Regions from separate parts of the Thalassotalea sp. SU-HH00458 genome, predicted to be linked through region 1. Evidence: predicted binding sites of a transcription regulator. Region 1 holds the regulator's gene; the other holds the start of a gene.
What was found. Region 1 encodes MetJ, which represses methionine synthesis genes. Its sites were predicted from a motif close to TAGACGTCTAGACGTCTA; they were not measured.
Positions count from the first base shown of each region.

Region 1 (7,349 bases):
ACAAGTGCTTGCTGATGTATTAGCGGTACGCGAAGTGATTATTAGTATGGTTGCTGACATTGCGGAATTGCTTGATCAAGCTCGTATTGCTGGCGAAAAAATTATGTTTGAAGGTGCGCAAGGTACGTTACTTGATATCGACCACGGTACTTACCCTTATGTAACTTCTTCAAATACTACTGCCGGTGGTGTTTCAACAGGTTGTGGATTTGGACCTTGTAATATTGATTACGTATTAGGTATCACCAAAGCTTACACCACTCGTGTTGGCTCTGGCCCATTCCCAACAGAATTAGATGACGAAATTGGTAATCATTTAGGCACAGTTGGCCATGAGTTTGGTGCAACTACAGGTCGTGAACGTCGTTGTGGTTGGTTTGATGCGGTTGCTATGCATCGTGCTACTCAAGTCAACAGCGTGACAGGTTTTTGTTTAACTAAACTTGATGTTTTAGATGGTTTAGAAGAATTGAAAATTTGTACTGGATATCAAACTAAATCAGGTGAAATCATTACTGTTCCGCCAACCGCAGCGGAAGGTTATGAAGAAATCACTCCGGTTTATGAATCTATGCCAGGTTGGTCTGAAAAAACCTACGGTGCAACTTCAATTGAGCAATTACCTGCTAATGCTATTGCCTATATTAAACGTATTGAAGAAGTAACAGGTGTGCCGATTGACCTAATTTCAACAGGCCCAGACCGTAACGAAACTATCATTTTGGTTAATCCATTTAGCGAATAGAGTTTTACGCGTTGATTGTTTTTAAAGGCCACTTTTAAAGTGGCTTTTTTTATATCTTTTTATCGAGCGATATAGCCAATTTGTTGAAAGCAGTAGCCTTGATTACCTGCCGTGAAAATCATTTTATACTCTGACGTTTGTTTGATCATCAAAGTATGAATATCGCTAACGTCAATGAAATAGCGCTAATCCGAGCGGATAAAGCAAAAATCCTCGAAGAAGAAAATGAAAATCTAGTGATATGCCTTGAATGTAATAGTGAATATTTATCCAAGTAATGTGTAATTTCTTATATTAGTGGTAGTGTTTATCTAGGCTATAGAGGTATTACCACATAAATTTAGCTTGAGTTCAGGGTAAATAATGCAATATTATGTAAAAGAAAATGAACTAAAAAAACAATAATCTATAATATATTAATATATAACGCACTGGGACTACCAATAATGACTGATTTACGCCAACAGGCACTTGATTATCACCAATTTCCAACGCCTGGAAAAATAAGTGTAGAACTTACAACGGCTGCCGAAACTAGCCTGGACCTCTCTCTTGCTTATAGCCCTGGAGTCGCAGAGCCTGTAAGAGCAATCGCTGATAACCCAGATGATGTTTATAAATATACTGGTAAAGGCAATACTGTTGCTGTTATTACCAATGGTACCGCGATTTTAGGTTTAGGTAATTTAGGTGGCATGGCATCAAAACCTGTGATGGAAGGTAAAGCATTATTGTTCAAACGTTTTGCCAATATCAATTCATTTGATCTAGAAGTAAAGCATAAAACCGTCGAAGAGTTTGTCTCAACTGTGGCAAACATTGCCGATAGTTTTGGCGGGATAAACCTTGAAGATATCAAAGCGCCAGAGTGTTTTGAAATTGAAAAGGCGTTAATCGAGCGTTGTAAAATCCCGGTTTTTCATGATGATCAGCATGGTACAGCCATTGTTACTGCGGCAGGTATGATCAATGCGCTTGAGATTCAAGGGAAAAACATTAAACATGCAAATATTATTTGTATGGGCGCGGGTGCGGCTGCGATTGCTTGTATGGAGCTTCTTATTAAATGCGGCGCGCAACGTGAAAAAATTTACATGTTAGATACTAAAGGTGTTATCCATACCCGTCGTGATGATTTAAATGAATATAAACGATTATTTGCTAACAATACCGACAAACGTACTTTAGAAGATGTTATTGATGGTGCTGATGTGTTTGTTGGTGTTTCTGGCCCTAATGTTTTATCGGCAGAACATGTGAAATTAATGGCACCTAAACCCGTAATCTTTGCTTGTTCAAATCCAGACCCTGAAATCAAACCTGAATTAGCCCATGCCACGCGTGATGATATCATTATGGCAACGGGTCGTTCTGATTATCCTAACCAAGTGAATAATGTACTTTGTTTCCCGTTTATTTTTCGTGGCGCTTTAGATGTGAGAGCAAGGACTATTAACGACGAAATGAAAGTCGCTTGTGTTCATGCCATTCGTGAATTAGCAAAAGAAGCTGTGCCTCAGGATGTTTTAGATGCCAGTTGTGAAAGTACATTAACCTTTGGTAAGGAATACATTATCCCTAAACCGATGGATTCGCGTTTGTGTGCGAGAGTGGCAAAAGCGGTTGCTCAAGCAGCAGTTGATTCTGGGGTTGCAGCGTTAGAATTACCTGAAGATTATATGAATAGCTAACCGTCCTTAAATGAAAAAGCTCAAATAAATAATGTATTTGAGCTTTTGTTGTTTTATCACGAGTGCTCGTGAGTAATAAATTAGACTAGCGATTAGTCATCTTCTATTTCAAATTGGCTAAAATCTGTGACACCTTGTTCTTCTAGTGCTTTACGAACACTGGCTGGTAGCTTCTCAACATTGTCTTTTGCTAAGTCGATATCATCAGGTAATGGTTGCCCGGTAAAGGCATGTAAAAACGCTTCGCATAATAATTCACTATTGGTTGCATGACGAAGATTATTTACTTGACGTCTTGTACGTTCATCCGTCAATACTTTGAGAACTCTTAAGGGGATAGAAACGGTAATTTTTTTTACTTGTTCACTTTTTTTACCGTGTTCGGCATATGGGTTGATATATTCGCCATTCCACTTTGCCATGAATTACCTCTGGTTACTTTTATTATGAGTTTTATGCTTAATTTACGCTGAAAACAGATAAACTATTCATCTTATAGTTTTAAATAGATTTTACTGGTTGTTACCGTCGAGTCAATAACGAATGTGTAGAAGTTTAGATGTCTAAAGTTCTTGACCCGCCAATTTAAAAGATTTAGACTTTTGGACGTCCAAAAGTCTATTTGGTTTTATTGCAGCAAATATTTCACTGAGAGTCATATGAACGATAAAAAAATTGCAACGATTGCAGTACGAGCAGGTATTAACTCTGACGAGCATCATGGTGCTGTTATTCCTGCTATTCATTTGTCGAGTACCTATGCCCTGAAAGGTTTTAATGAGAAGCGACAGTTTGATTATTCTCGTACGGGTAATCCGACAAGAGCAACATTTGCGCAAGCGATTGCTGAATTAGAACAAGGCAGTGTTGGCATAGTCACCAGCACAGGCATGGCAAGTGTGCATTTGATTTGTCAGCTTTTATCTACAGATGACACTGTGGTGATCCCTCATGATTGTTATGGCGGTAGTTATCGTCTATTTACCCATTTAGCTAAACGTGGACAATTTAATTTAATTGTTGTTGATCAAAATGATGAGCAAGCATTAAACGAAGCGTTACAACAAAAACCTAAATTAGTGTTATTAGAAAGCCCTAGTAATCCTTTATTGCGTTTAGTGGATATTGAAAAAATCACCAAAGCTTGTCATCAAGTTGGCGCATTGGTTGCCGTTGATAACACCTTTTTATCACCGGCATTACAGCAACCATTGTTGTTAGGCGCTGATATTGTTTTCCACTCAACCACCAAATATATCAATGGCCATAGTGATGTCGTTGGTGGCGTGTTAGTCACGAAAGATAAAGCGTTAGGAGAAGAGCTTGCATGGTGGGCTAATTGTATTGGCATTACCGGCTCTCCTTTTGATAGTTACTTGGCGTTACGTGGTCTTAAAACTTTGCCTATTCGTATGAGGCAACATCAAGAAAATGCCAACGCAGTAGCTCAATTTTTAAAAGCCCATGCGGCGGTTAAAGCAGTCTATTATCCAGGTTTTTCCGATCATCCAGGTCATGAAATTGCTAAAAGACAACAATATGATTTTGGTGCCATGATGAGCTTTGAAGTGCAGGGTGGCGAAGAAGCAGTGAAAAAACTGTTTGCTAATTTAACCTTATTTACTTTAGCTCAATCACTTGGCGGCGTTGAAAGTTTAATTAGCCACCCATCAACGATGACACATGCCGGGATGGAACTCGCTGCGCAACTTGAAGCAGGTATTACCCAATCATTAGTCCGTATTTCGGTTGGTATCGAAGACAGTGATGACATTATTGAAGATTTAGCAGCAGGTCTTGCCGCTAGTCAATTGTAGAGCAAAAGTGAAAAGAACATGAAACAGTCTAGTGCAGCAGAAAAGTTAACGGCCGATCAAAACCAATTGGCAAAACATGCAGTTCAAGTGCATAAATTTGGTGGTAGTTCGTTAGCATCAGCTCAATGTATTGTGCGTGTTGTAGATATTATTCGTCAGCATTGTCAATTAAATGATATTGTCGTGGTTTCAGCCAATGGTGGAACAACCGACGCTTTATTTGCGCTATATCATCAAGCTATCTTACAGACTGAAACACTCGAAATTTCGCTGCATGATATCAAGTCAATGCAAGCTCAACTTATCAGCGAACTATTATCGCCAAGTAATGAAAAGCGATTATTAACGCAATTAGACGCAGATTGTGCGCAATTAAAAAAATGGTTAGAAAATTCACCACAGCAACATCAAGCTGATATTTTAGCCTTTGGTGAATTGTGGTCTGCGCGTTTACTTTCCGAAGTATTAAGTGAAAAAGTTTGCCCAAGCGTTATGGTAGATTCCCGCGATTTTCTCGTGATTGATAATGACAAGGCTTGTCAGGTAAATACTCAAGTTAGTAAAACGCAATTATATCAATTAAAACAACGTCATAAATTAGCCGTTATCACGGGTTATATCGCGAAAAATAGTCAAAATGAAACTTGTACCTTAGGCAGAAATGGCAGTGATTATTCTGCCACTATCATGGCATCATTAGTTGGGGCTTTAAATGTCACGTTATGGACTGATGTAGATGGTATTTATAGTGCCGATCCTCGGGTGGTTCCGTCTGCAAGAAAATTACACCGTTTGCCTAATGGTGTCGCTAAAGAATTAGGTAGATTGGGTAATCCGGTATTACACGCAAAAACCCTACAACCCTTGACAGATCATAGTACACATTTACATGTTGCGAGTAGTTTTGACCCATCCATTAGTGGCACTGAAATTGGTAAATTTGGTCAAATTGCTAAGCAAGAATTGTCTGTCACATTTTTAAATGATTTATTGTTGGCACAATCGGATAGTTTTACAGGAAACTTAGGTGAACAAGCCCAACAAGAGTTTTCAGCGGTTTGTGGTGATGATAAAGCCGGTTTTATTGTTATTCATCAAGAACAACAAAAGGCGGTGAGCCAGTGGCTTGCTAGCCACGACACGGAAGTGAAATTTACACCCGCCAGTATTTTAGCGACTGTCGGTCATAAAGTGATTCATCATGGTGACGTGCAAGCGTGGTTTAAACGTTCATTAAGGCACAGTAAAACTTTTGCCAGAGTTAACTCGCCTAATGAACATAGTATCATGGCTGTACTTACGCAAGCTTGTACTACTGAGTTATTAAACAATGTTCATCACGACATGACCAAAGATGCTCGCCATATCGGCCTTGTTGTTGCCGGTTTAGGCAATATAGGAGAACGATTCCTTGAGATGTTGCCGGCACAATTAAGTCGAGTGCCAGCGCTTGAAAATGTGCATTTAGTTGGTTTAGTCTCATCTAAAAAAGCCCTGTTCAATAATGACGGTATTGAGGTTAATCAGGCACTGTCCTTATATCAAAAAGATGCACAACCGATTGATAAATCAGAGCTAATGTCCTGGTTAGCTAATCATCCTTATGATGAATTAGTAGTGGTTGATGTTACACCGAGCGAACAATTTAGTTTGTTATATGAAGACTTTTTTAAGCAAGGTATTCATGTCATCGGGGCAAATAAATGGGCCGCTTCTTCTAGTACGGATAATTATAAGACTCTGCTGGCAAGCGCGGCTAAAAGTAAAAGTTTGTGGTTTGGAAATACGACAGTAGGTGCTGGGTTACCAATAAATTATGCGATTAATGATTTATTAAATAGTGGCGATAATATTACTGAAATATCAGGGATTTTTTCAGGGACGCTCTCATGGATTTTCGAAACCTATGATGGCACGTTACCGTTTTCTAAGTTAATGCTGGATGCACTTTCACAAGGTATTACGGAACCTGATCCTCGTGAAGATTTATCAGGCCGTGATGTACAAAGAAAGTTACTGATTTTGGCGCGAGCCGCGGGTTTTGAACTTTCATTAGCAGATATTGAATGTCAAAACTTAGTACCGGATGCATTGCAAACGTTATCCATTCCGGATTTTCTAGCGGCAGCGGATCAATTAGATTCGTTTTTTTCAGAGCAGCTAAATCAAGCGAAAGAAAAACAATGTTGTATTCGCTACATCGCTCGTTTTTCTGTGTCTGAATCAGGCAAGTTAACGGCGAAAGTAGGTTTAGAAGTATTAAGTAACAATGATGCTTTTGCGAGCTTAACACCGTGCGATAATATCTTTCAAATTAAAAGTGGCTGGTATCAAGAGAATCCGTTAATTATCCGCGGGCCAGGAGCCGGTAGAGATGTTACGGCAAGCGGCATACACTCGGATCTTGTCAATATCTGTCAGCGATTAAATACCCGTCAAAGCCAAGTGAAACTTAAAGGGATTGATTAATATTAGTTCTCTTAATGTGCTTGGCGATTTGAATGAGTCAAATAATTTCTTGTGACTTAGGGTAATTTTAACTAGCATGAATGTTATCTGATCCCAGTTTAGGTAACTGACTGTTATAAACTAAAATTATGCCGAACAACGCTAAAATAGATACTCGTTTTACTACTCAAGTAAAAGTTTTACTCGATAAAATATATGGCCGAAGTATATTAAAAGATTCTCTCCTTGAGCGAGCCATCAGCTTTTTTGAATATCAGCCATATAATGAGAGTAAGCTAGAAAAACTAAAACAGCGCATATATGAGCTTAATACGCAAAAAGATGATGAAAAAGTCAAACTTGAAATAGAGAAGACTGAACGTCAATACCGTGAATTTAAACAAGACCTTAAAGATGAAAGTAATGAAAGGCATAAATATCTTTTAACTATTTGTCAGGAAATCATCACGTTAAGCGAGGGAAATAATCAAGCTGAGAGCAATAAAAAGTCTGCTCAACTTTTGGGTACCATTCAGCTGTTAAGTCCTACCGAAGGCAAGAAAGTCGCCAAGGTAAATGAATGTAACAAGCCTTTATATAAGGCTGTTTTATGCTTACGATTGCTTGACAAACTTTGCATAGATAAGT
Region 1 covers NZ_BAABWW010000004.1:202,971-210,319, reverse strand. The annotation lists gene ABXH06_RS07940 (adenylosuccinate synthase) at 1-745, shown strand, start outside; gene ABXH06_RS07935 (malic enzyme-like NAD(P)-binding protein) at 1,192-2,436, shown strand; gene metJ (met regulon transcriptional regulator MetJ) at 2,529-2,858, opposite strand; gene metB (cystathionine gamma-synthase) at 3,096-4,253, shown strand; gene metL (bifunctional aspartate kinase/homoserine dehydrogenase II) at 4,272-6,722, shown strand; gene ABXH06_RS07915 (hypothetical protein) at 6,851-7,349, shown strand, end outside.

Region 2 (7,349 bases), on a different contig from region 1:
GTTGATAAATCATCTGTGCAAGCCAACCCAAGCCAATTTAAGATAATTAATGTAAGCGTTGTAGGTATTGCAAGTAAATAAAAAGCCCAAATAGCGATATTTGGGCTTTCGTTTAATTACATGCTGATTAGCTAATCAAACCATTATTAATGCAAGATTCTCGCTTTAATAGTACCTTCAATGGCTTTTAATGCTCGTAAAGCGGTTGCGCTATCCGCGGTTTCAATATCAATAACCACATAGCCAATTTCATCATCGGTTTGTAGATACTGAGCTGCAATATTCACGTTATGCTCGGCAAATGCTTGGTTAATTTTAGTCAAAATGCCCGGTTGATTGCGATGAATATGTAGTAAACGGCTGGTGCCTGTATGACCTGGTAAAGACACTTGCGGAAAATTCACTGCAGACAATGTTGAGCCATTATCTGAATATTTCGCTAATTTACTGGCGACTTCTAAGCCTATATTTTCTTGAGCTTCTTTCGTGCTACCGCCAATGTGAGGCGTTAAAATCACATTATCAAACTCACGTAATGGTGAAACAAATTCTTCATCGTTGCCTTTGGGCTCCACTGGGAAAACATCAATAGCGGCACCTGCAACTTTTTTGGCCTTCAATGCTTGCGATAATGCGTCAATATCAACAACGGTACCACGTGAGGCATTGATAAAGATAACACCATCTTTCATAGCGTTAAATTCAGCAGCCGCCATCATATTTTGAGTTTGAGGGGTTTCTGGTACATGCAAGCTAACCACATCAGATTCAGCAAGTAAGGCATTAAGTGATGAAGCTTGGCTTGCATTACCTAAAGGTAATTTAGTTTCAATGTCATAAAAGCGTACTTTCATGCCAATGGTTTCAGCAAGTATGCCTAATTGCATACCGATATGGCCATAACCAATAATACCTAAAGTTTTTCCTCTGGCTTCCACCGATCCTACCGCAGACTTATTCCACACTCCACGATGCGCTTGTGCACTTTTCTCAGGTATACCACGTAATAAAAGTAATAATTCACCGATGACTAATTCAGCAACTGAACGAGTATTTGAGAAAGGTGCATTAAAAACTGGTATTCCTAACTTTTGAGCGGCTTTGGTATCAACTTGGTTTGTGCCAATACAATAACAACCAATCGCCACGAGTTTTTTGGCGTGCTTAAGTACATTTTCATTCAACATAGTACGTGAGCGAATACCAATAAAATGTACAGAGGAAATTTTTTCGATCAATTCTTCTTCAGCTAAAGACGTTTTCAAATATTCAATGTTGCTATATCCTTGAGATTTAAGCTCTTCAATAGCGCTTTGATGAACACCTTCTAATAATAAGATCTTAATTTTTTCTTTTGCTAATGATTTATTACTCATGATCGATAATCACTCTTGGTAAAGTTACTAAAACTATTAAAATGTTAATGTAAGCATAAGCTCTCAAACCGCTTACAAAAATCAAATAGATGGCTAGATGCCTAAATCTGATATTAAACTAACATATAGTGCATAAACTCTAAAGTGTTATTTTACTATTTTTGCCCCTTCAGGGGTTCCAAGTATTAAAACATCGGCACCGCGAGCGGCAAACAAACCATTGGTAACAACACCTACCAAGGCATTGATGTCATTTTCCAAGCGTATTGGATCGATTATGTCTAAGTTATGCACATCGAGAATGACGTTTCCGTTATCTGTGATCACGCCTTGACGATAAACTGGATCACCACCAAGTTTTACTAATTCTCGGGCAACATAACTCCTTGCCATAGGGATCACTTCAACAGGTAATGGAAATTTGCCCAAAACTTCAACTTGCTTAGATTGATCGCAAATGCAGATAAAAGATTTTGCCACCGCGGCAACAATTTTTTCGCGGGTAAGTGCAGCGCCGCCACCTTTGATCATATGCATGTGCTTGGTAATTTCATCGGCACCGTCAATGTAAACATCAATAACATCAACATTATTTAAATCAAATACTTCAATGCCGTGAGCTTGTAATCTTTTGGTTGACTCCTCTGAGCTTGAAACGGCGCCTTCAATATCATTTTTCATTGTCGCTAATGCGTCTATAAAGTGGTTAACCGTTGAGCCTGTACCAACACCAACGATAGAATCTTTTTTAACAAATTCTAGCGCTTTGATAGCCGCTGCTTTTTTCATTTCATCTTGAGTCATAGAGGAGGTCCTGTAATTTTTGCCGTTATTATATCAGCCAATAACGGCTGAATATATGTTATCGAAGGAAAAGAAGTAGTAAGATTAATAAAACTTAAATTGATGGTTAGGTGTGATAATTTCAGGAATTGGAATATCCCAATGTTCACTGGGAATTGTCTCAACCTGTTGAAAGTCATGAGCTAAGCCAATCGGGTAGGGTTTATTTGTTTTTGCTTTTTGGGCGTACCATTTACTCAGTGTTCTATCGTAGTATCCACCTCCCATCCCAAGCCTTGCTCCTGTCTTGTCAAAAGCAACTAACGGAGTAAAAATGATATCGAGTTGTTCAAGTGGCAAGACATCCAAAACGTTCAATTTCGGCTCTAAAATATGATATTTGTTCCGTTGCATTATGGTGTGTTCATGATAGTGCAAAAATAATAAATGACCTTTACTAAAAGGGTGAAGCACAGGTAAGTAAGTCTTTATGTTTTGCGCCCAACACGCGTGAATAAATTTATCCGTATTTAACTCACCATCATTAGTTAAGTAGATAGCAATAGACTGAGCGGCAAGTACTTTTGGGTGATTGAGTAAACTGCTCGCTAAACGCTGTGACTGTTGTTGCTGGGTTGTTTCATCTAATGATTGACGTTTCTGGCGAATTACATGCCTAATTTCATTTCTAGAAAGTGAATTAGAGGTAGTCATTTTGTCTGATCAGTATGGATTGATAAGTTAACAATAAACGGCGAAGCAAAAAAGTGAAAGTAAAAAAATAGCCAACGATATTGTTGGCTATTGTATAGGAACTGCATTTATTTTAAGTTGAGATAATTAATTAATTAACTAACTGGCGATACTGACTTCACGTGTTCAGCCGCTGTATCTTCCGCTTTAGGGTCTTCATCATCAGCAGCAAGGCTTTCCCAAAATCTTGATTTCAAACCAATTAACAACATTACAATCCCGATACCAATACTAAATAAACTAATTTGGAGATATAACGAAGGTATTTGCTCTACGTTATTTGGATCGTAGTTACCCGCTAGTAAACCAGAAATAATATTACCAATTGAATAGGTTAATACGAAAATCCCCATCATTTGACCAGCAAAACGTTTAGGAGAAAGTTTACTAACCGCACTAAGTGCAACTGGGCTTAAACATAATTCACCTACTGTGTGTAAAAAGTAAGTGGCAACTAACCAATAAGGCGCTACTTTCATACCTGAAGCGGCGTATTGTGCAGCAAAAAACATCACGATAAAACCACTTGCCATGATGATCAAACCAAAGGCACATTTAATACCGTAAGAGGGGCTAACTAATTTTTTACCTAAGTTAATCCATAATGCAGCGAAGAAAGGAGACAATAAAACAATAAACACAGAATTTAGTGATTGGAACCAGCCTGTAGGTACCTCAAATGAGCCAACTAAACGGTCTGTATAATCACGTGCGAATAAGTTCATTGAAGAACCTGCTTGCTCAAATCCAGACCAAAAACAGGCAGAAGCGATACAAATCAGTAATAATGCCCACAGTCTTTTCTTTTCATTTGGGGTTAAGTTACTGAAAAAGTAAATAACGGCGTAATAAATAACAAAAATAAGCGAGAATGCTATCGCAACATATTGTGCTACCGCTACCGGGTCGATTGCAATAGTACCATTGAAAACTAAGGCTGTGACTATAGCTATACCTACTAATACGGCACCAATTAGTGACCAACTTGTTTTCTGAGCTTTTTCAGACATCGGATAAACAGGGTGTTCACCAACGCCAGCAAGTTTAGGAGTAGTAATTTTATATTGAATTAAACCTAACGCCATACCAACTGCAGCTGCGCCAAATGCCCAGTGCCAGCCAACATTTTCCATTAAGTAACCACAAACGCCGTAACCAATAACAGAGCCTATATTAATGCCCATATAATATATGGCGTAGCCACTATCACGACGAACATCTTTATCCGCATATAATTGACCAACCATAGCGCCAATATTGGGCTTTAATAAACCGGTACCTAAAATAACAACGATTAAACCGATAAAGAAAGTATCATCACTTGGAATGGCTAAAATAATATGGCCAATCATAATAATGATAGCGCCGTACCAAACAGATTTTTGCCCACCGAGCAATCGGTCAGAAATCCAACCGCCAGGTAAGCCCATAAAATAAACACTACCGGTATATAAACCATAAATTGCTGCTGCAGATGCGACAGTTAAGCCTAAACCGCCTTCTTGTAATGTTGCTGTCATAAAAAGTACAAGCAGCATGCGCATGCCATAATAACTCATACGTTCCCACATTTCTGTGATGAACAAAGTTTGTAAGCCTTTAGGATGACCAAAGAACGAATGGTCAGTTTGCGTTGTCATATATAATTTCCTTCGTAAGGGGCGACGTACATCTATTTTTATTATTGGTGTGGTTGTCTAATGGTTAAATCAAACGTATCGATGTCGACGCTTTTTATAATAAATCAGCGGCATTTATACCTTTGATAGCCATCAAGCGCAAGTTTATCGCGCAGTTATCTGATGTTTTAAGCGGAAGAATTCGATTGAAAATGAATTAAATTCTGAAAAAATAACATTAAACTGGAGTTTAAATGTTAATTAATAGTACTATTTAACCCAGTTAACATAAATTATAGTCAATAAAGATGGTCAATATGGAAAAAAAAATTACCAAAGCAGTGATCCCTGTCGCAGGTCTTGGAACAAGAATGTTACCCGCAACAAAAGCCATCCCGAAAGAAATGTTGCCGATAGTGGATAAGCCGTTAATTCAATATATTGTCAATGAATGTATCGATGCGGGCATTACAGAAATTGTTTTAGTGACCCATTCTTCGAAAAATGCCATTGAAAATCATTTTGATAAATCCTTTGAATTAGAAACAACGCTTGAAAAGCGTGTCAAACGTCAATTACTCGAAGAAATTCAAGCGATTTGCCCAAAAGACATCACTATATTACATGTGCGTCAAGGTGAAGCGAAAGGCTTGGGACATGCGGTATTAAAAGCACGGCCAATTATTGGAAATGAGCCTTTTGCTGTCGTTTTACCTGATGTTATCCTCGATGATGCGCATGCCAATTTAAAAACAGAAAACCTTTCTGCCATGCTAACTCGTTATAAAGAAGTGGGTAATTATAGTCAGATCATGGTTGAACCTGTACCTATGGAGAAAGTCAGTAGTTACGGCGTTGTTGATTGTGGCGGTTATGAACTTGCGCCAGGAGAGTCAAAAACCATGACGGCTATTGTTGAAAAGCCACCGATAGAAAGTGCACCATCGAATTTAGCGGTTGTCGGTCGTTATGTCTTATCTGAAAAAATTTGGGATTTGCTCAGTTTAACTCCTCCAGGAGCTGGTGATGAAATTCAGCTAACCGATGCAATTGCAATGCTGATGGAAAAAGAAACTGTTGAGGCTTTCCATATGACAGGTAAATCACATGACTGTGGCTCTAAGCTTGGTTATATGAATGCCAACGTTGAATATGGTTTAAGACATCCCGAACTTGCTGATGACTTTAAACAACATTTAATTGAGTTATTAAAATAGTCTTTTGACAGTAAAAAGTGAGGTATTTAATGCGGAAAGTTTTTTCTGCATAAATACCTTAATACAGTGTAATAATCTAGGTTGCTTTTTCAATGTGAACTTTAAAATAGGTGTTTCTGTATGTGTTTCTCATTAGTTAAGCACTTTAGTAATAGTTAATAATCGTTGATTGATAAAATAAGGATATATCGGTGTTTCAAGAGCTAAATGATATTTGCCAACTTGCAAAGAAAGTGAAAAGTCGTTCTATTTTAGAATTATTTACTGATGCAAATCGGGCCGATAAATTTTCGGTCTCGGTTGGCGATATCTTTCTTGATTATTCGAAACAAAATATCCGTGATAACGAGTTATCTGCATTGTTTCAGTGGGCAGAAAATTGTCATTTATCTGAGACGATTAATGAGATGTTTTCAGGTGAAAAAATTAATAAAACAGAAAATCGGGCTGTTTTACACACCGCATTAAGAGCCTCAAAGTCATTAAAACACTCAATATTGAAAGAAACAGCGCAAGAAGTTATTGAGACCGAAAATAAAATGGCTGAAATTGTTGATAATGTTTGTTCAGGCAAGCTACTTTCGGCATCAGGAGAAAAATTTACGGATGTTTTAGCCATTGGTATTGGAGGGTCATATTACGGTATAAAAGTCGCACTCACTGCACTTAAGCCATATCATACTACGGGATTAAATGTTCATGTGTTAGCTAATGTCGATGGCGGTGCGGTTGAAGAAAAAATGCGTCTACTACCCGTTGAAACAACGTTAGTTGTGGTGATATCAAAAACTTTTACCACTCAAGAAACACTACTCAATGCTACAGCGATAAAAAATTGGATGTTATCAAACGCTAACAATAAGGATATTATCGAAAAGCAATGGTTCGCTATTAGCACCAATATTGATGCGGTGATCTCATTTGGCTTATCAAAACAACATATTTTACCTATGTGGGACTGGGTTGGTGGTCGATTTTCGTTATGGTCTGCCGTTGGCTTACCGCTAGCGCTGGCGATAGGAAACCAAGGGTTCTCACAGTTAAAATCCGGTGCAGCACAGATGGACGACCATTTTAAAACGGCCTCTTTTTCAGAGAATATGCCTGTTTTATTAGCGCTACTAGGGATATGGAATCGTAATGGTCTAGCTCATTCTAGTTTAGCCATTTTACCTTATGATCATTCTTTACGCGCTTTACCGGGGTATTTGCAACAGACAGACATGGAAAGTAATGGTAAATCTGTAGGTGTTAATGGTGAAAAATTATCGTGGCAAACTGCGCCGGTTGTTTTTGGTCAGGAAGGCACAAATGGCCAACATGCTTTCATGCAATTAATGCATCAAAGTGATGATATTATCCCCACTGATTTTATTATTGCCCTCAACAGTTCAAGCCCATTTAACAGCCATCATCAAGTGCTTGTCGCAAATTGTTTTGCGCAAAGTGAAGCATTAATGCAAGGTAAAAGCTTATCGCAAGTAAAAGAAGAGTTATCTGCTGCAGGTTTCTCGTCAGATGATATTGAAAGCTTAGCTCCCCATAAAACCATGAAAGGTAATACCCCAAGTAATACGTTATTGTTAAAAAGTGTCACACCT
Region 2 covers NZ_BAABWW010000001.1:139,404-146,752, reverse strand. The annotation lists gene serA (phosphoglycerate dehydrogenase) at 147-1,376, opposite strand; gene rpiA (ribose-5-phosphate isomerase RpiA) at 1,524-2,180, opposite strand; gene ABXH06_RS00605 (5-formyltetrahydrofolate cyclo-ligase) at 2,265-2,873, opposite strand; gene ABXH06_RS00600 (peptide MFS transporter) at 3,008-4,552, opposite strand; gene galU (UTP--glucose-1-phosphate uridylyltransferase GalU) at 4,849-5,748, shown strand; gene pgi (glucose-6-phosphate isomerase) at 5,940-7,349, shown strand, end outside.
Region 2: a site for MetJ is predicted at 1,463-1,480, ahead of serA (phosphoglycerate dehydrogenase). Genes of this name have one in related genera too.